DNA from 2 places in the Exiguobacterium sp. s143 genome. Region 2 is predicted to be linked to the other one. Evidence: a T-box and tRNA genes for the amino acid it is inferred to sense, from the RefSeq annotation. Region 2 holds a T-box; the other holds one or more tRNA genes.
The links. The T-box of region 2 lies ahead of leuS (leucine--tRNA ligase). A T-box ahead of a tRNA ligase gene usually reads a tRNA of that ligase, here a tRNA-Leu.
Positions count from the first base shown of each region.

Region 1 (10,692 bases), 570 kb from region 2:
CGTCGGGGACGAACATCTCGAGTTGCTCTCGAATATCGCGGTCATTTGCTCCGATGAGGAGAACGTCGAGCGTATCGTGGCAGCGACATCAAAAGAAGAAATCATCGCCTTATTGACAGCGGAGGTGTAAGCATGAAAGCCATCCATTTTGGTGCCGGTAACATCGGACGTGGGTTCATCGGCTTACAACTCGTCAAGACGGGTTACGAAGTTTGTTTCGTAGATGTCAATACGACGGTCGTCGATGCATTAAAAACGAGACAAACCTACGAAGTAGGTTATGCCTCTGAACAAGGAGGACGTGAACGGGTCAACGGCGTGACAGCACTCAACAGTTTATCTGAACCGGATCAAGTCATTGCAGCGATTCGCGATGCAGACGTGATTACAACAGCTGTCGGCCCGAGCTTGTTATCGAAAGTAGCTCCTTTGATCGCGGAAGGGTTACGTCAACGTGATCAACAGACACCTGTCTACGTCATTGCGTGTGAGAACATGATCGGTGGGTCAAAACACTTGCAAGCAGAGGTGGCGAAACATCACCCCGTAGCGGAGAACTGGTATTTCCCGAATGCAGCGGTTGACCGGATCGTACCGCTTCAACATCACGAAGACCCGTTGTACGTCGAAGTGGAAGAATTCTTCGAATGGGTGATTGAGACGACTGGACTACCGGAAGCTTATCCACGGATCGAAGGCGTCACCTATGTCGAGAACATCGAACCGTTCATCGAGCGGAAGCTGTTCACCGTTAATACGGGACATGCGATCGCTTCTTATCTCGGAGCACTATTCCATAAAGAGACGATCGCTGAAAGTCTAACGGATCCACGCATCCGTCGTGGTGTCCAGACAGCACTTTACGAAACAGGATGGCTATTACTTGAAAAGTACGGCTTTAATCCGGTCGATCATAGTGCGTATATCCAAAAGAATATGAAACGCTTTGAAAACCCGCGGATTCATGATGAAATCATACGTGTCGCTCGTTCACCGATTCGTAAACTGAGTCCAAGTGACCGACTCGTCAAACCAGCAAAGGAATTGATGGAGCGTGGCATCGAAGCAGATGGATTAGCGCGTGGGATCGCAGCAGCTCTAACCTATTTCGATCCAAATGATTCAGAATCTTCAGAATTAAATGCATATATTACGAAACATGGAATCGAAGATGCGCTAAACGCGTATTTACAATTATCGGCAACGGATCCACTTGGATCTCGAATCATCGAACATTATGAAGCGATGCAACACCAAGTCAATTCGATTGCTTAAGAATAAGTGTTCTCAACACCTTTCACGGGATGTGAAAGGTGTTTTTGTATATCGAATTAAATGCGACGTGTCGTCATCGAAATGATCAGTTTTTGAAATTCTTCTATCACAATTTGATTACAATTTGTATATTAAATTTGGAATATTCGAAAACGAATATTTAGCGATTAAAATACATTGTACGCTATATGAACGGAACATCTCTATTCCGATTTTTCAGGTAAGAGAAGGTGATCATATGTTGAATTATAAAGTGAACGTATATAGATTAAACGGAGCACGACCAAAAACTACAAAAGGAACCGGACCAAAACATTTGATTTATTCGAGTCAATTTTCTTCGCGTACGCCAGTCCATTTATTGCATCAACTCATCTTGAATCGACTATTGGTTGAACAAGAAAAAAACCTTGATTTGACGTACACGATCGAAGTAAATGCGGTACTTGATCAATTCGTGATCGACGTCCGTGTCTTTTCGACAGATACGGTCAGTGTCCAAGTTGAGCGTGACTTGATTGAAATCATTGAACGCGAAGAAGTCCGTCATATCCCGGCTCTTGAAATCGGGAAACCTGATTTTGCTGAATTCGCCCACATCGTCTTAAAGGTGAAGGAAGGTGGACCACGCCTTTCACAAGAGGATACGCAACGAATTTTCAATGAGTCTGGTGTTCGAGGACGAATCATCCTGCACAAGGAGCGCATCGATAGTCATGAGCCCTCCCATTCGATTCAGTTGTTGATTGGTGGGGCCGAGAAGTGTTTGTATAGTCTTTCGCAATATCAGCTTGATCCACTCTTCCGTAAACATGGTTTGACGATTCAATCCTTGAATCTGTTACCGTTTGATTTATTCATGATTCGTGACAAAATTGCGATGCTGTCTTCGGCAGATGCTTCGCAACTGTGGATTGATGACATCACGACATCCAAGAACGGACGATCACATCAGATTTGTTTTAACGATGGGAATGAATGCATGACGGTCATCTGTGATCTTCATGGATCAATTCGTTCTTATAAGTGTTCGTGATGGTTTAACTCTTCTTCGAATAGGCTACATTCTTAACAGAGGTTCTAACGAAGGGGAGTCGAACAATCATGTTATCTAAACAACAGACGGAAGAATTCAAGCAACGGTTATTAAAGGAAAAAGAAAAGACGACATCAAACATCGAACAACGCGATACCGACTACGATGAAGGTGAATTGTCGAGTTACGATAATCATCCTGCCGATTCCGGCGATGAATTGTTCTTGCGGGAACGCGATCAAGCAATCACGGACATGCAAGAGGATATGCTTTCGGATGTGGACCGTGCCCTAAAAGCGATCGAGGACGGAACGTATGGCATTTGTAAGGTCTGTGGAAAAGAGATTGAGATTGAACGTCTTGATATCATTCCGGAAACGTTATTATGCATCGAGCATGCAAAAGAAGAAGCAGAACAAAACGAGAACGATCCCAATTCGCGACCAAGCGAAGAAGACGTACTGGATCCATCTGTCACAGCCCGCGGCAAAGACATCGACGGTGATACGGACGGATTCTCGAAAGTGAGTGACTTTGGTAGTTCTGATACACCGTCTGACCAAGAAGACGGAATTGACCCGACACGGTCTTGACCGGCAAAACATCTCCCGAAAATGGAGATGTTTTTTTTCTCGAAAAAAATCACAAATATTTACCGGAATTTTTTGACTTTTCATATAATTTTGGTACGATGGTATCGAGAGGGCTGTTTTTAGCCTATATTAAAATGTAAGCGCATACAAGCATCCGTCTCACTGCTTGACCATTTTAGTTGAGGGAGGAAATAAAGCATGATTTATGACATTCCGAACAAGCAAGGGTCAAAGGTACAGTACAAGGAACGGTATGAAAATTACATCAATGGAAAGTGGACGGCACCTGTCGGGGGAGAATATTTTGATAATGTAACACCTGTTACCGGTAAAGTATTGTGTCAAGTCGCTCGTTCCGGTAAGGAAGACATCGAACTTGCTCTTGACGCAGCACATGCGGCAAAAGAAGCATGGGGGAAAACGTCTGTAACGGAACGCTCAAACATTTTAAATAAAATCGCGAATCGGATGGAAGAAAACCTCGAGATGCTCGCTTATGCAGAGACACTTGAGAACGGGAAAGCGGTCCGTGAGACACTCAACGCCGATCTACCGCTCGCGATCGATCACTTCCGTTATTTCGCGGGGGTCATCCGTGCCCAAGAAGGTTCGGTCGGTGAACTCGACCAAGATACGGTCGCGTATCACTTCCATGAGCCACTTGGCGTCGTTGGTCAAATCATTCCGTGGAACTTCCCACTCTTGATGGCTGTCTGGAAACTAGCGCCAGCACTCGCGGCAGGGAACTGCGTCGTCTTAAAACCGGCAGAACAAACACCAGCGAGCATCATGGTACTCGTTGAGCTCATTGAGGATTTACTCCCACCGGGTGTTCTTAACATCGTCAACGGTTTTGGTCTTGAAGCAGGGAAACCGCTCGCTTCAAGCAAACGAATCGCAAAAATCGCCTTTACGGGAGAGACGACGACAGGACGTTTGATCATGCAGTACGCATCGCAAAACTTGATTCCGGTCACCCTCGAGCTCGGTGGGAAATCACCGAACATCTTCTTTGAGGATATCATGCAGGCAGACGATGCTTTCTTTGATAAAGCAATCGAAGGATTACTGATGTTCGCGTTGAATCAAGGAGAAGTCTGTACGTGTCCGTCGCGTGCCTTGATTCAAGAATCGATTTACGAGCCGTTCATGGAACGTGTTCTTGAGCGCGTTAAAGCCATCAAGATCGGAAATCCTCTTGATTCGGACGTCATGATGGGTGCTCAAGCTTCGAACGAACAGATGGAGAAAATTCTTTCATATCTTGAAATCGGTAAGTCGGAAGGCGCAGAATGTCTCATCGGTGGGGAACGCAACATGCTTGAAGGGGATCTCGCAGAAGGATATTACATCCAACCAACGATCTTCAAAGGACACAATAAGATGCGAATCTTCCAAGAGGAAATTTTCGGACCGGTCTTGTCGGTTACGACATTCAAGACGGAAGAAGAAGCGCTCGAAATTGCGAATGATACGTTATATGGTCTTGGTGCCGGCGTCTGGACACGTGATATGAACCGTGCTTATCGGTTTGGGCGTGCGATCGAAGCAGGACGCGTCTGGACGAACTGTTATCACCAATATCCAGCTCACGCGGCGTTTGGTGGTTACAAAATGTCAGGGATCGGACGTGAAAACCATAAGATGATGCTCAACCATTACCAACGGACGAAAAACCTACTCGTTAGCTACAACCCGAATAAACTCGGTTTCTTCTAAGTCGGAAAGGACGTGGATGCAAATGGTGGAACGTGTTCAGGCGACAGCAGCTTGTCTAGAGTTAATCGACCAGTTGAGAGAAAAACACGGTCCGTTGATGTTTCATCAATCTGGTGGTTGTTGCGATGGCAGTTCCCCGATGTGTTTTGCGCAGGGTGATCTATTCCTGGGAGATCAGGATAAAAAACTGGGAGAGATCGGTGGTTGTCCGTTTTATATTCATGAAGATCAATATGAGTACTGGAAACATACGCAACTCATCATTGATGTCGTGGATGGTCGAGGCGGAATGTTCTCTCTTGAAGGTGTCGAAGGGAAACGTTTTTTGACACGCTCCCGTGCGTTCACGCAAGAGGAATACGCTGAACTATCAGCATCAAGCTAAGGAATCAAACACGGTTTCGTCGAGTTGACTTGTTCATTCAGGTCGCTCGTACGGAATCGTGTTTTTTTGTTCGTATCACGACGTTCGAACAGGATAAAAGTTGGTAATGCGGCATAAGAACGGTATAATGAACTCATATTTTGACGAGAAGATAGTTTCACACTATGACATTATAGGGGGTCACCATGAAATATCCATTTTTAGGTTGGACAGGTCAAACGATCGGAGTGACGGCGCCCTCCTCCGGATTACGTGAACAGCAACAGGAATGGGTCGAACAAGCAGTTGAACAGGTACAAGCACGGCAAATGAACGTCCGTTTAGGCGAAACGATTTGGTCGCATCAACTTGCTGAGAGTACACCGGTCAAACAACGGGCGGAGGAATTGAATCACATGATGACGGATGAGACGATTGATGCCGTCATCCCGCCATTTGGTGGGGAACGCGCCATTGATCTTTTACCCGAGTTGACGCTAGCTACTTACCAAACAAAATGGTTGCTTGGCTATTCCGATATCAGTACGTTATTGCTCAGTCTGACGCTTCAGACGGGAATCGCGACAGCACATGGTCCGAATTTCGTGGAGCTTCGGAGTGAAGAATGGGACGAGACGACAAGTGCCTGGCGACGGGTGCTCGCGACGCCAACTGGAGGAACCGTCACACAATGGGCTTCCGATCGTTATCAACCCGAGTGGACTGATGAAGAACGTCCAACAGGTTCGTTATTTCAGCTAACGGAAGCGACGGAATGGAAAGCACTTGATGAGCGAACAGAAGTGGCTGGACGGTTACTTGGTGGGTGTCTGGAGACGATTCGCCATCTGATTGGGACACCGTATGGAGATGTGCAGCGTTTCCAGCGTGAAGAGATCAACGGAGAACCGATACTCTGGTACTTTGAGGTGTCTGAAGCGAATTCTGCAGAGGTACACCGGACGCTGCGACAAATGGCGTATGCTGGGTGGTTCGACCATGCGGCTGGCTTTTTATTTGGCCGTACGTCTGCAAGGATTATAGAAGATCTGACATGGCTAGACGTATATCAATCTCTCGCGGATGAGACGGGCTTACCAGTCTTATATGATCTTGACATCGGTCATCAACCGCCACAGTTGACGTTAATCAATGGAGCGACGGGGACGGTTCGTATTCAAGGGAAAGATTCACGAATCGATCTGACGTTCAACTAAAAAGGAGAGCACGCAATGGCACGTCGTAAGTTTCAAGCATTAGGCGTTTATAAACGCGTCCATATCAATCCTGAGACACGTCGAATGACGTTACCTGAACCATTTTACGATGCACTTCGTCTAGAAGATGAATTGCTGATTGCACAAGTCGGAGATGTTCTCGTCATGCGACGTCCGGGGGAGGTCGTCGAGACAGAAACGGAATTATTGAGCGAACTCGTAGAAGATGGATTCACGGGTACAGAGCTTGTCCAGGAATTTGCCTACCGGCGTCAGCAACAAGAACAACGATTACGTCAACAAGTCTTGCAGGATGAAGAGGATGACCATGCTGCTCAACTGAAGATCGAGCTATAACGGAAAGAAGGAGTGGGGCAGATGCGTCGCAGAACAAAAATTGGAATCGGAGTCATCGGATCCGGATTAGTAGCAGCGAGTTATTATTTTTATGAGATGGCAATCGCCACGAATCCAAAGCCATTCTTATCGAATAATCGAGATTTAAGTGACGAGATGGTCCGATTGATGCAACCTGGTCAGACGTGGATCAAGGAGCAACCGCTTGAGCGGATCGAGATTGAAGCGAAAGACGGTTTAACGTTACGCGGGCATTTTCTTCCGTCACCTGTTCCGTCAGATCGGATCGTCATTCTTGTGCATGGGTACGGAGGCGTCGGAACGGATTTAGCCGGATTCGCCTATCTGTACCATCAGGCGGGTTTCCATGTCATGATGCCCGATAATCGTGGACACGGAATGAGTGACGGTCACTATATCGGATTCGGATGGCATGATCGGGAAGATTGTCTCAGTTGGTCGAACTATCTGATTGAACGGATCGGACAGGATGCGAAACTGTTCTTGCATGGGGTGTCGATGGGAGGGGCGACCGTATTGATGACGAGTGGCGAACAACTCCCACCACAAATCAAAGGAATCATTTCTGATTGTGCCTATACGTCCGTCAATGCTGTCCTTGCGTATCAGATGAAGCGGATGTATCGACTACCACACTTTCCGTTCTTAGGCATGACGAGCGTATTGACGAAGCTAAAGGCAGGTTATACGTTCCGTGAAGCATCAGCGTTGAAACAAGTCAAAAAAGCACAGGTACCGATTTTGTTCATCCATGGTGGGGCGGATACGTTTGTACCGACAGATATGGTATATGAGCTGTATGAAGCTTGTCCAACGGAAAAAGAGCTCGTCGTCATTCCAAATGCCGCTCACGCGATGGCCTATTTTGAGGATCCGGCATTGTATGATGATGTCGTCGAGAAGTTCGTTCGCAACATCTTGCGAAATGATTGACAACTCAGTTCGTTACCCGCTATATTAATATCATAAATCAACGTCGTCGTGGCGGAACTGGTAGACGCGCTAGACTCAGAATCTAGTGGTGGCAACACCGTGGAGGTTCAAGTCCTCTCGGCGGCATAAATGATTGAAGGAGGCAATCCCAGCAAGGGGTTGCCTTCTTTTTTGTTGCTGAATAGAAAACGATTACAACGAATAAAAATTCAGAAATATTTATCTTTTTAGAATTTTTCTGGTAAAATACGTTTTAAAGAGGGTACTCTTCAGGGAAAGTACTAAGTGAAGTAGACAATCTTTAACACATAGGAGAGGGGAAACAAACATGAAAAAAGGGAGTATCTTGCTAGCGCTCTTGATGAGCTGTGTTCTCGTACTTGGTGCATGTAGCATCGGTTCGAAAGAAGAAGAGTCGTCTGAAGAAAAGACTTATAAGGTCGGCATTGACGTCACGTATCCACCATTCGAATATAAAGACGGGGATACGTACAAAGGAATCGACATCGATCTCATGAAAGCAATCGCGAAGGATCAGAACTTCAAGATTCAATTTGAAGCGATGGACTTTAGCGGCATTATTCCGGCACTTCAAGCAAATCAATTGGACGTTGCCATTGCTGGTATGAGTATTACGCCAGAACGGAAGAAAGTCGTCACATTCTCGGATCCATACTTCAAAGCTGGTCTTATTCTAGTCGTCAAAGAAGATGAGAATGGTATTAAATCCGTCAACGATTTAAAAGGGAAAAAAGTAGCCGTCAAAAAGGGAACGACGGGTGCGAAATATGCAACGGATAACGCAGACAAACTGGGATTCACGGTCACACAGTTCAATGACAGTCCAGCGATGTTCCAAGAAGTGAAGAACGGTAACGCTGCTGCTTTGATTGAAGATTATCCTGTCATCTCATATGCAAACAAACAACAAAACCTTGGATTAAAACTTGTCGGAGACCGTCTCAACGGGGACAACTACGGAATCGCTGTCTTAAAAGGTGAGAACGAGGATCTGATGAAGAAAATCAACAAAGGACTTGCGAATCTGAAAGAAAACGGTGAATACGATAAAATCGTTGACACGTATCTGAAATAAGTCGCAAGGCGATAAGGGAGTGGGATAGCCAATGGAAGTGGTCAAAACCGCATTTCCATTTTTCTTGGAAGGGCTTCAAGTCACATTGTATATTTTCATCATCGCGGTCATCGTCGGCTTTCTGATTGGCTTAGTCGTCGCATTGATGCGGTTATCACCATCAAAAATCTTAAACGGGATCGCAATTGTCTATATTGATGTCATTCGCGGAACGCCCTTCATCGTTCAGTTATTCTTCATCTATTTTGGACTCAATTCGCTCGAATGGTTATCGATGGACCGGATGTATGCAGGGATACTGACGGTCGCAATCAATGCCGGTGCTTATTTTGCGGAGATCATTCGAGCTGGTATCCAGTCGATTGATAAAGGACAAACAGAAGCTGCGCGTTCACTCGGGATGACAGGGCGTCAAACGATGGTACAGATCATCTTACCGCAAGCATTCCGACGGATGTTACCAACGATTACGAACCAATCGATCATCAGCTTAAAAGATACATCGTTGTTGTCGATTATCGGAATCGCTGACTTGACACAACAAGGTCAAGTGCAGCAGTCAACGACGTTTGAACCATTCATCGTCTGGTCCGTCGTCGGATTGATGTACTTCGTCATCATTTATCTCTTGTCCTTAGTGGCGAAGTTCTTGGAACGGAGGTTTACATTACGATGAGTATCATAGAAGTAAAGAATCTAAAGAAATCATTCGGTTCGAATGAAGTCTTAAAAGACATCAACGTCTCGATTGCCGAAAAAGAAGTCGTTTGTGTCATCGGTCCGTCGGGATCTGGGAAAAGTACGTTTTTACGCTGTTTGAATCGATTGGAAGAGATTACAGGTGGCACGGTCATCGTCGATGATTTCGATATTACGAGTCCAAAGGTCGATATCAACAAGGTCCGGGAAGAAGTCGGGATGGTCTTTCAACATTTTAATCTCTTCCCGCATAAGACCGTGCTAGAAAACGTCACGCTTGCACCGATCAAAGTGCGTAAATCGGATAAAGAACAGGCGAAACAGCGGGCACTTGAATTACTCGATAAAGTCGGATTACGTGAAAAAGCGGATAATTATCCAGGTGAATTATCTGGGGGGCAAAAACAGCGGGTCGCGATTGCCCGCGCGCTTGCAATGAATCCGAAAATCATGTTATTTGATGAGCCAACGTCAGCGCTTGACCCGGAAATGGTCGGTGACGTGCTTGCCGTCATGAAACAGCTTGCCCTTGAAGGCATGACGATGGTCGTCGTGACCCATGAGATGGGATTTGCTCGAGAGGTCGGAGATCGCGTCTTATTCATGGATGGTGGCTATATCGTCGAAGAGAACGTGCCACAAGCATTGTTTGATTCTCCACAACACGAACGGACGCAATCGTTCCTTAGTAAAGTCTTATGATGGAACCGGCGTATCTAAATGCGGATACGCCGGTCTTTTGACGAATCATAAATAACTGTCTAAGCGCTCATAAGAAAAACTTATACATTTAAGCGTGAGAATTTGGGAATTCGAAATGCACACACAGGAAAAGAGTAGTAATATAGTAACGAAGGCACTTTCATGGAAGAATGACACGATCATTCCTTCTCATGACGTTCAGCGTTTTATTCATGCAATTCCTTTTGAAAGCGCTAACAGGTAGAGGGCTGGAAACACATCGAGTATCCACTGGATGTGTGGGGAGAAATATAGAAACGGGGGGAACCGTACATGGCAGGCCACGAGCAAGATCAACAAGCATTCTATGGACCAAACCTTGGCTACATCATTGAATTGTACGAGCGTTTTTTAGAAGACAAGACATCCGTTGATGAGGAGACACGTGCTTATTTTGAAGAGCATGGTGCACCCGTGACGGAACCAGTCGTACCGATGCAAGTCGAGACAGGAGATTTCGAAAAATATCTTGCGGCGAATCGTTTAGCGGAACAAATTCGTGCAAAAGGACATCTTGCGGCGGATATCTATCCGCTGAAGGACCATCCGCGAGAAACAGGATTATTCGAATTGAGTCAGTACGGATTGACAGAGGCAGATCTTCGAAAAATGCCAGTCTCACTCGTCTGTCCTGAACCACC
Region 1 covers NZ_JACSMX010000001.1:478,315-489,006, reverse strand. Annotated here, with positions in the region: gene KNQ03_RS02865 (PTS mannitol transporter subunit IIA) at 1-130, shown strand, start outside; gene KNQ03_RS02860 (mannitol-1-phosphate 5-dehydrogenase) at 133-1,275, shown strand; gene KNQ03_RS02855 (hypothetical protein) at 1,514-2,311, shown strand; gene KNQ03_RS02850 (TraR/DksA C4-type zinc finger protein) at 2,380-2,904, shown strand; gene adh (aldehyde dehydrogenase) at 3,103-4,623, shown strand; gene KNQ03_RS02840 (DUF779 domain-containing protein) at 4,646-5,008, shown strand; gene KNQ03_RS02835 (S66 family peptidase) at 5,194-6,204, shown strand; gene KNQ03_RS02830 (hypothetical protein) at 6,220-6,561, shown strand; gene KNQ03_RS02825 (alpha/beta hydrolase) at 6,583-7,515, shown strand; tRNA gene KNQ03_RS02820 (tRNA-Leu) at 7,558-7,641, shown strand; gene KNQ03_RS02815 (transporter substrate-binding domain-containing protein) at 7,844-8,611, shown strand; gene KNQ03_RS02810 (amino acid ABC transporter permease) at 8,643-9,287, shown strand; gene KNQ03_RS02805 (amino acid ABC transporter ATP-binding protein) at 9,284-10,012, shown strand; gene KNQ03_RS02800 (2-oxoglutarate dehydrogenase E1 component) at 10,325-10,692, shown strand, end outside.
Region 1: it has a tRNA-Leu gene. The T-box ahead of leuS (leucine--tRNA ligase) is inferred to sense a tRNA for this amino acid. The anticodon was not compared.

Region 2 (10,692 bases):
ACCTCGGGTCATACTCATCGGGGGAATCAAGAGTAAAGCGAAACTCACGCCACGAATCGTCATCGTGACGGCATCAACGTATGCTGCTGAATCAACGTCACCACCTGGAATGGCCCGGTGTGCTAAATACGGTGCGAGAAAGAATAAAGCGAGGAAGGAAACAATCCCGGTCAAGGACATGATTTTCAGACCAGACCGATACAACCGTTCACTCGTATCATATTCTCCTAATGCATTGTATTTGGCGACGAATTTCGAGACGGCGACAGGAATCCCCGCTGTCGCGAGTCCGATCATGATCGCATAATAGTTATAGGCATAGGTATAGAACATGATGCCTGTCGCGCCGACCATGAACTGAAACGGAAAGAGATAAATCAAACCCAGTGCGCGGGAAATCAGTGACGCACCGGATAGGAGCATCGTTCCACGAACGAATCCTGAATTGCCGGAAGAAGTAGACTGCTTATTACTGACTGTGGACATGGTAACATCCCTCACGCTTTCTAATTTTTAAACTCGACACTCTGATCGTGACTGTCTCATTATACAAGTTCTCTCGTACACAATTGCAAATCATTATACCGCTGTCTATCTTGAATTGAAAGAGACGGTTTGTTTACAGTCGCAACTTCTGCTAAAGTGAAACAAGCAGAATTCTATGAATGAGGTGACCTTATGTACGATGTAATCGTAATCGGAGGCGGACCGAGCGGCTTGATGGCAACGCTCGCCTCTTTACAGGCTGGAGCCCGAACACTCCTGCTTGATAAAGGAAATAAATTAGGTCGGAAGCTTGCGATCTCCGGCGGCGGACGTTGCAACGTCACGAACCGAAAACCACTCGACGAACTCGTCCAGTCGATTCCAGGAAACGGACGTTTCCTTTATAGTGCCTTTTCTCAATTCAATAATGAATCGATCATCGAACTCTTCGAAGGGTTTGGTGTCGCCCTCAAAGAAGAGGACAATGGACGGATGTTTCCTGTCTCGGATAAAGCAGCAGATGTCGTCCGTGTGTTGATCGATCAAATCCGCGCGCATGGTGCCGAGATTCAAACAGACGCGCAGGTCGCTACGCTCGACTTCCATCCAGACGGTTCTTTTGCAGCTGTCATCTTAGAAAATGGCATGCGTCTTGAAGCAAAAAGTTGCATCGTTGCAGTCGGCGGACAATCCGTTCCGCACACGGGTTCGACAGGTGACGGCTATCCGTGGGCTGAAAAAGCAGGTCATACGATCACTGAGCTCTTCCCAACTGAAGTTCCGATCCTATTAGGTGATACGTTCATTCATGAAAAAACATTACAAGGGCTGTCGCTACGTGACGTTGCCTTAACGGTCCACGGTAAAAAGGACAAAGCAATCAAGACACATACGGGTGACTTACTCTTCACACACTTCGGTTTAAGCGGTCCGATTGCTTTACGCTGTAGCCAGTACACGATCAAGGAACGCAAACGTTCCAAGGAGACGATCGTCTATCTATCGATTGACCTCTTCCCAGACGAATCACTCGGTGCGTTAACGGAACGCTTCCAAGCCGCGCTTGCAGCCAATCCCAAGAAAACAGTGCGCAATGCCCTCCGTGGCTTCGTGCCGGAACGTCTGCTTGAACTTCTCTTTGCTCAAATCGGCTTTGGCGATGAAGTCTGCACACAAGTCAAGAAACAGGACTGGACGGACTTCTTGCAAAAATTAAAGCGATTCCCACTTAAAGCAACGGGAACGCTCGACTTTGATAAAGCTTTCGTCACGGGTGGTGGCGTCTCGATCAAAGAGATTGATCCAAAGACGATGATGTCGAAAAAAGCCGAGCGATTATTCTTTGCCGGGGAGATTCTTGATATCCATGGATATACAGGTGGTTACAACATCACAGCTGCATTCGTGACGGGTCATTGCGCCGGTAGTCACGCCGCAGAGATGGCACGTGATACTGTCTTTTAATATGAACAAGACCCGATTCTTCTGCTTAACAGAGGAATCGGGTCTTGTTGTGTCAGGATTTAATCAATCGGTGTAAACGATCGGCTTGAGAATTTATCCGTGACGACTAACGCGAACAACTCGTTATCCTGCACGAAAATCCCCTTCGAACCATATACTTTCGGACTGGCTGTCTCACCCGTGATCGTTTTGTCCTTTCGATCGATCGAATAGAGATAGAGCGCTTCTGAATCGAGTGTGTAGATCCGACCTTGCCGTTCAGCAAGACCAATCGGACGGAACTCGGACTCGAACGATTTCTTCGCATCACTTCGCATCCCACTCGCCGCTTCAATCTTCTCACGTTTGATGACTGACAGATAAGGCGGTTTCTGTTTTTTCTTCAATGCACGTTTTTTCTTTTCCGAGGCGTCAGGATCAATCTTGATCTTATCCTCTTTCATCGCGAAATAAGTCACCTCGACTCGTCCCAGTGCTCGAATATGATTAATCGTATAGAATTCTTTTTTCTTCGCATCATATCCAAGACCATGGAAACTATCCCGTATCGTTGTTCCTTGTACTTTTTCACGTTTTTCTTCGCTCCAGACACCGTCTTTTCGCGTAATCGTGACTAGAATCTGATTCGACGTCAATAGCGCGACGGTCTCCCCGTCAACGAGCGTCATACCGTCTAAACCAGCGAGCAACAACTTTCCTTCTTCTAACTGGAAAGATGCGTTGATGCGTTCTCCGGTTCCACTGATTTCAAAGAAACGATAATCGTCTGTGACGACGAGGTACGAACCAATGGAATCATCATATAACATATGTTGGACATTTTTGATTAATGGCTCTTCCGGGTTCGGAATAGCTGAAGGCGTTTTCGGTGGCACCTGTTTAACGGCTGCCTGATGCTTTGATTGCGTCTCGATTTTCGCGAACGTTTCTTGAATACGTGACAACGTCTCTGGCTTCGAGAAGACGAGCAGTACGCAAAGGATCAACCCCGAAACGACAGCAAAAATCGTTGTATAGACTATATAAGATCGTTTCATTGATGGTACTCGCCTTTCTTTCTCGGTTTCTGATTCAGTGTAGCAGAAGGTCGTTGAAAAAAAAAGCGGACTTGCGACGGAAATGAAGAAACCCCCTCCATTCGCATCAAACGAATGAAAGGGGCTATGGCTTAGTTTGCCACGATATTGATTAATTTTTTCGGTACGACGATGACTTTACGAACTGTTTTGTCGCCGATCCATTCTTGTGTCTTTTCATCAGCAAAGGCAAGTGCTTCGATTTCTTCTTTTGTCGCATCGACGTTGATTTTGATTTTAGAGCGAACCTTTCCGTTCACTTGAATGACGAATTCCATCGTATCGCTGACGAGTTTCGATTCATCGAATGTTGGCCATGCCGCATACGTCAATGTCTCTTCAAATCCAAGTTGTTCCCAGAGTTCCTCACCAAGGTGCGGCGCGACTGGTGTTAACAATTGAATGAATCCACGAAGGAAGTGACGCGGAAGAACCGACTGTTTATTTGCTTCGTTGACGAAGACCATGAGTTGCGAAATTCCGGTGTTGAACTGGATGTTCGCGAAGTCTTCCGTAACCTTCTTGACCGTCTGGTGGTACGTCCGCTCGAAGTCAGCATCGACTTCTGTGACGTCTTGAATGTCTGCTGTCCGTTCGAACAAGCGCCAGACACGATCAAGGAAACGACGGGCTCCATCAAGACCGTTCTCAGACCAGGCAACTGATGCGTCGAGTGGTCCCATGAACATTTCGTACAAGCGTAACGTATCCGCACCATGCGACTTGACGATTTCATCCGGGTTGATGACATTACCGCGTGATTTTGACATCTTCTCGTTGTTTTCTCCAAGAATCATCCCTTGGTTGTACAACTTCTGGAATGGTTCTTTTGTTGGTACGACGCCTGCATCATACAAGACTTTATGCCAGAAGCGCGCATACAACAAGTGGAGAACGGCGTGTTCCGCACCACCGATGTAAATATCGACTGGAAGCCAGTATTTTAATTTTTCTGGATCCGCGATCGCCTCTTCATTGTGCGGATCGATGAAACGGAGATAATACCAGCAGCTTCCGCCCCATTGTGGCATCGTATTCGTCTCGCGACGCCCTTTCATTCCTGTTTCAGGATCCGTATAATCCAACCAGTCTTCCGCAAGCGCAAGTGGTGATTCGCCTGTACCAGACGGTTTGATTTCCGGAATGATTGGAAGTTCAAGCGGTAATTCCTCTTGACTGAGCGTCTTCATCGAACCATCTTCCATATGAACGACTGGAATCGGCTCGCCCCAATACCGTTGACGACTGAACAACCAGTCGCGGAGACGATACGTGATTTTCTTACGTCCGACTTGATTCGTTTCGAGTTCAGCAATCATCGTCTCGATTGCTTCTTGTTTTCCAAGACCATCAAGCATATGCGAGTTGACGTGTTCGCCCTCTCCTGTATAGGCTGCTTCATCGACGTTTCCACCCGCGACGACTTCAACGATTGGCAAGTCGAATTGTTTCGCGAATTCATGATCGCGCTCATCGTGTCCTGGGACCGCCATGATTGCACCCGTTCCGTACGAAGCAAGGACATAATCAGCGATCCAGATTGGAAGACGATCACCTGAGATTGGATTGACGGCGAAAGCACCCGTGAAGACGCCTGTTTTTTCCTTCGCTAAATCCGTCCGCTCGAGGTCCGACTTCGTTTGGACCTGCGAAATGTACGTATCGACGGCTTCCTTGTGATCCGCTGTCGTGATGTCAGCTACGAATGGATGCTCCGGCGCAAGCACGAGGTACGTCGCACCGAAGATTGTGTCCGGGCGTGTCGTAAAGACCGTGACTTGTTTTTTGTGTCCATCAATCGTGAAATCGATCTCAGCACCTTCTGATTTCCCGATCCAGTTCCGTTGCATCTCTTTGACAGAATCCGGCCAATCGAGGTCATCGAGATCTTCAAGAAGACGATCCGCATATTCCGTGATTTTCAAGACCCATTGACGCATCGGGACACGCACGACCGGATGATTTCCGCGTTCAGATAATCCGTCGATGACTTCTTCATTCGCAAGAACGGTTCCGAGTGCTGGGCACCAGTTGACCGCGACTTCGTCCACGAACGCAAGTCCTTTTTCATACAACTTCGTAAAGATCCACTGTGTCCATTTGTAGTACTTCGGATCTGTCGTGTTGATTTCACGATCCCAGTCATAGGAGAATCCAAGTTCTTTCAACTGACGCTTGAACGTCTCGATGTTTTTCGCTGTGAATTCACGTGGGTCATTCCCTGTATCGAGGGCGTATTGTTCTGCTGGTAATCCGAACGCATCCCATCCCATCGGGTGCAAGACGTTGTATCCTTGCATCCGTTTCATCCGTGCGAGGATGTCGGTTGCTGTGTAGCCTTCCGGGTGACCGACGTGGAGACCGGCACCTGACGGATACGGGAACATATCAAGGGCATAAAACCCTTCTTTTTCTGGATCTTCTGTCGTGACGAAGGCGTTGTCTTGATCCCAACGCGCCTGCCATTTTGGTTCGATTTCGCGATGATTGTACGGCATGTCTTTTCCTCCTCTAATCTAAAAAAACCGGTCCTCCGCCCCTAGGAATAGGGACGAAAGACCGGTTTGGCTTCCGCGGTACCACCCACGTTGTCTGTCTATGACAGACCGCTTGATTCACGGATAACGGTGTGAAAGACCGGATTCGCTACTACGACTTCACGAATCGTGCTCCCTGACGAGTTCACGGTTGTTACCGACTGGTTCGCACCTTCCACCAGCTCTCTTGACGGCACCTTTCCCCTACTACTTCAGTTCCATGCAATTGACTATCTTTTCCTAGTGTAATCTGTTTCTTCCTCAAGCGTCAACGCTTCCGTAAAATTTCCTCGATTTCTGCATGCGATCGTGCTACATGATCCGCTTGTTCTAGACGTTGCATCGGCATCCGATCATCGAGAAGCGCAATCACTTCCATGCCTGCTGCTTTTGCGCCGATCATCCCGTTTGCAGCGTCTTCAATGACGAGACAATCTTCAGGCGCGTGCCCGATTCGTGATGCTGCAAGATGAAAAATCGCAGGATCAGGCTTTGAACGCACGACTTCTTCTCCACTGACGTAATGCGTGATTGGAAGCTCATAATGACGGATGACGCGTTCGATTTTTTGAAGCGAACTCGAGGAGGCAATCCCGATATCGTAACCAAGAGACGCCGCTTGCTCGATGACTTGTTTGACTCCCTCTTTTAAACCACATTCCTCCGGTTTTGCATGAATTTGAAACAACCGATGTTCTTCCTCAAGTAATGCACTCGCTGTTTCTGGAAGGTCGTGTTGCTCGACAAGTTCTTCCCACATCTCATCTCCTGTTTTTCCCATGAACGTCGCATACTGAACTGGATCGAGCGGAATCGATAACGTTTTGAACATTTGCTGATGGACCTCAAAGTAGCGGATTTCACTATCTAAGATGACCCCATCCATATCAAAAATAAGACCTCGTTTTTTCAAGACACATCCCCCTCAATTGATCTATCATGATTTCAGCATATCAAAAAAACGACTACACAATGTAGTCGTTTATCCTTCTTCATTTAGTTACTGTTTAACTTGTCGCCATTTGGACACTGGTTTGTCGGTAAGCCGGAAAATAATCCGAATCAGCATCTGACCCGTATCGTACACATAACTGATCGTATATGGCTGGTTGGAGGATCGATTTTCCTTGATGATACTCAAATAAACGATACCCGGTGTAACGGCATTTACTCTCAAAGAGACTATCCCGTTCTTGATATCCACCCCCGAGATGTTGTTCGACGAGACCGCGTGCTTTCGCCTGAAGAATCGCTTCGTACTCGAGTCGCTGATTCGGGAACATCTTCGCTTCGTCCCGCTTACAACCAATCAAATGACCGTGGGCATATTCTTTTCCAAGCAATACGAAGTATCCACCAACAGGTTCTCCGTCGATTTCCGCAATCAGTAACAATGGCTCACAGAGTGGATTTGCTTCAAATAATTGCTCAAAATAACTCGCCGTAAAATAGTAATGAGCCGAAGCATTCTTCCGGTCCATCGTTTCATGATACAACGCTACAAAAACAGGTAGGTCGTCTCGTGTTCCTGTTCTAACGGTTAAAGGAGAGGCAAGCGATTTGCGAATCATACTTCTCGTCTTCTTATGAAATGTCTGCATGATGTCTTCTATTGAAGGGCGTAAATCGATACTCGTCGTATGACGGATGAAGGAGACTTTCGTCCAATCCCGCATGAAGCGTTCATTACCCGTCAATGGATTAAAGCGAATCATTTCCGAGACAATCGCTTCTCGCTTTGCCCACCTTTCAAACAATAGACGTGCATGCTGCATTTCAGTCGCAGTCAGTTGACCGATGATTTCCGGTCCACCATAGCCATACGGCGTGATGAGATCTGAATAAGGCGTATCAAAAATTCGGCGCTTCAAAAAGGGATAGAACAGTGTTCCTGCATCACCTTCATAACGGAATAGCACCGCTTGCTCAGACGGTCTAGCGTTGAGCGTGACATATTGGTGACTGTAGAAGATATCAAGAGGTTGTTGCTGTACGTGTGTCGTCCAAGTTGCGGCATCTGTGATGAATTGACACCTTTCCATTCGTGCACCTCCAGTCAAAAAGAAGCAACGTTCATATGACCTTTCTTTTTCAAGTTCTTGATTAGAAAGTACCCGTTTCTTTGCCGAAATATTCCATATTATTAAATGTTTATTTTATGATTTTCGAACGAATGACGTAACAAAAGACAGCGGTCATAATGTCCGCTGTCTTACAGATGATGCTCATGATGTGATTTTTGGAATAGCACGAAGGAAGACGACGCCCGCTAGCAGAATCAATCCAATTAATGTCAAGAAGACCGCTGACATACCTGATACATCGTAGATCAACCCTCCAACGGTCGGACTGATCATCCGCCCCGCTGAAGCAGCAATATTGACGTACCCTTGGAATTCTCCTTCTTTTCCGATCGGCGCGAGTCTCGCTGCCATAGCAGGAACTGCTGGCCAGATGAACATCTCACCAATCGTCAGGATGATCATCGCGACGAGGAACATCTTGAAGCCGCCTGCGAACGGAACGATCAGATAAGACAAGAGGAAGATTCCTGTACCGGTCATCAATTGTCGCTTTAAGTCATCTCCAAACCAACGAAGAATTGGTGTTAGTAAAGGTTGTGCGAACACGATGAGTGCTCCGTTGATCGTCCAAAGAATCGAGTACTCGGAAATCGTGACACCGAGCGATTTCGTGTGTACGGCAAAGGTTCCTTGCCATTGCACATAAACGAACCAAAGTAAGGCATAACCAATCGAGACGAGCAACATCGTCCGTGCCGCACCGCGTGCAAGGGGTGTGCGTGTCGTTTCGATCTCGTCATGCGCCGCATGCATCCGCGCCGGTGCCTGAATCCAGGACAAACCAACGAACAAAATGATGGCAAAGGCGATGTAGAGGACGAGATTGGCGATGAAGATGTACTGAATCGAAAAGGCAGCGATTTGACCACTGACTGCTGTCCCGAGCGCTACACCGACGTTTTGTGCGACATAGATCGCATTAAAGGCACGGCGCCCACCTTCCGGCCAGATGACACCCGTCATCGCGTAGATCGTCGGAAAAACCATCCCACCGACGAATCCAATCAATCCAAGCATCGCGACGTATCCGAGGTACGTCTGATGAAACAGCAACAAGCCGACGGAAGACAGGACAAGTCCGATGACACTGATGACAAGCGTCTTCTTGCCACCGAGATGGTCAAACGCTTTTCCACCTAAGTAGTTTCCGACGATTGCTAAGGCCGAGTTGACGAACAACGCCATCCCTGCTTTTGTCATCGACTCTCCTAAATATTCATGAATATATAATGTATTAAACGGCCATAAAAAAGAGGATCCCGTCGTATTGATGGCCATCGCAAGGACGAGGATCCAGACCGCTTTTGGTAATTTTGGCATACATGTGGTCCTCCTATTTCATTCTCAACCTTGCCACTTTACGCAATCCGTCCCCTAACTGTCAAGCCACTTCGCTTTTCGTCAACGAATCAAAAAATGATATAATGCAGAAAGAATCTTGCACATACTGAACCATTACTAGAAAAACAGACCATAGGAACAGGAGTCTATGCCATGTCACTTGCCCGTGTACTACCTTATACGAAACAATTACTCGAGTCCGTTATCGAACCCGGAGACTGCGTCGTCGATATGACTGCCGGAAATGGACATGATACACAGTTTTTAGCAGAACGCGTCGGTCCAGAAGGTCGAGTCCTTGCGTTCGACGTCCAGGCACAAGCCATCGAGGAATCGACGCGACGTCTCGACGAAGCCGGAATGTTAGCACGCGTCGACCTTTATCATGAAAGCCACATCCATGTCGGTGCCCGTCTTTCGGACGAACAACGTCCTGTCCGCGCCGGTGTCTTCAATCTCGGCTACCTGCCTGGAAGCGACAAATCAATCACGACGACAGGAGAAGAGACGCTCGAAGCACTCGATGCCCTCCTCCCGGTCCTCGCTCCCGGCGGTCTTGTCGTCCTCGTCGTCTATCACGGTCACCTGGAAGGAAAACGTGAACGCGACGCTGTCCTCGATTACGTCACAGCCCTTGATCAGCAAGATTATGCCGTTCTCCAGTACCGTTTCTTGAATCAACAAAATCATCCCCCGTTCATCATCGCGATCGAGAAAAAAGTACGCGGATGATGGGACACAAAAAAGTGATGCCCTTTTTTAGAGGCATCACTTTTATTATTTCATTCTTCAACAAGCTTAAAGAACAACATTAATTTTTCTGCAAACCGAGTGTTCAACCGTTCGAAACTAAAATGCGGAAAACCGTGTAGACGTTGTAAGTAAATCTGATCGCCACCCATTTTCCGGCATACTTCAAGCGTCAACTTGACGTCTGCGAACTGATCGTCTGGTGCATAAAAACAAGCCAAGTTCACACGCGGCAGTTTTTTTCGTTCCTCGTCATGTACGACGATCTCTTCTTCGATTTCCCGGTACTGTGCATAGGTCAGTTCACCGATGCGAACGGTATCTTCCGTACTTTGACCAAACGGCAACGTACCGAGTGGCGCATCGGGCCGGAAACGATCAAATGCACTCGCGAAGACTTGTTTGACGCCTCCGAGTTGTTTCGAAGGATGCCAATCAAATAACGGTGAAATGAACGCAAGGCTTGCGACCGGTAATTCATATTCTTGCAACAGACGATTGACGACGAGTGCGCCCATGCTACAGGCGACGATATGAATCGGTAGCTTGCGTTTCCCGGCTTCACGTAATGCTTCTTTTAACAGTTGACCATGCTCTTCAAACGAGATGCGACGTGGTGCGTCGACAAGTAATACTTCATACTCTCGTTCGAGTACCCGAATCAAGGCTTCACTCGGACGGGCACGCAGTTGTAACGGATAAACTAATACGATGATTCCTGTTGGTTGTTCAACCACAAACTCACCTCTTCACTTCATACTTCCTTTTTACGATACCTTATTTCAAACGCACACGAAACCGTCCCAAGACGGATTTCATGAGGCGACATGGCGAAGACGAATGACAGATTCTACTTGCCCAAAGACTTCTTCCGTCATCTCACTGAGTTCTTCAAAACCGAATGAGGTTAAGAACTGACGTGCTTTATAGTTACGTGCCTCCACGTATACTTCG
Region 2 covers NZ_JACSMX010000001.1:1,049,925-1,060,616, forward strand. Annotated here, with positions in the region: gene KNQ03_RS05640 (putative polysaccharide biosynthesis protein) at 1-486, opposite strand, end outside; gene KNQ03_RS05645 (BaiN/RdsA family NAD(P)/FAD-dependent oxidoreductase) at 679-1,950, shown strand; gene KNQ03_RS05650 (hypothetical protein) at 2,010-2,987, opposite strand; gene leuS (leucine--tRNA ligase) at 3,119-5,524, opposite strand; T-box leader at 5,571-5,793, opposite strand; gene KNQ03_RS05660 (HAD family hydrolase) at 5,832-6,476, opposite strand; gene KNQ03_RS05665 (peptidoglycan bridge formation glycyltransferase FemA/FemB family protein) at 6,571-7,605, opposite strand; gene KNQ03_RS05670 (MDR family MFS transporter) at 7,789-8,967, opposite strand; gene mnmM (tRNA 5-(aminomethyl)-2-thiouridylate-methyltransferase MnmM) at 9,121-9,720, shown strand; gene KNQ03_RS05680 (serine aminopeptidase domain-containing protein) at 9,771-10,475, opposite strand; gene KNQ03_RS05685 (GNAT family N-acetyltransferase) at 10,554-10,692, opposite strand, start outside.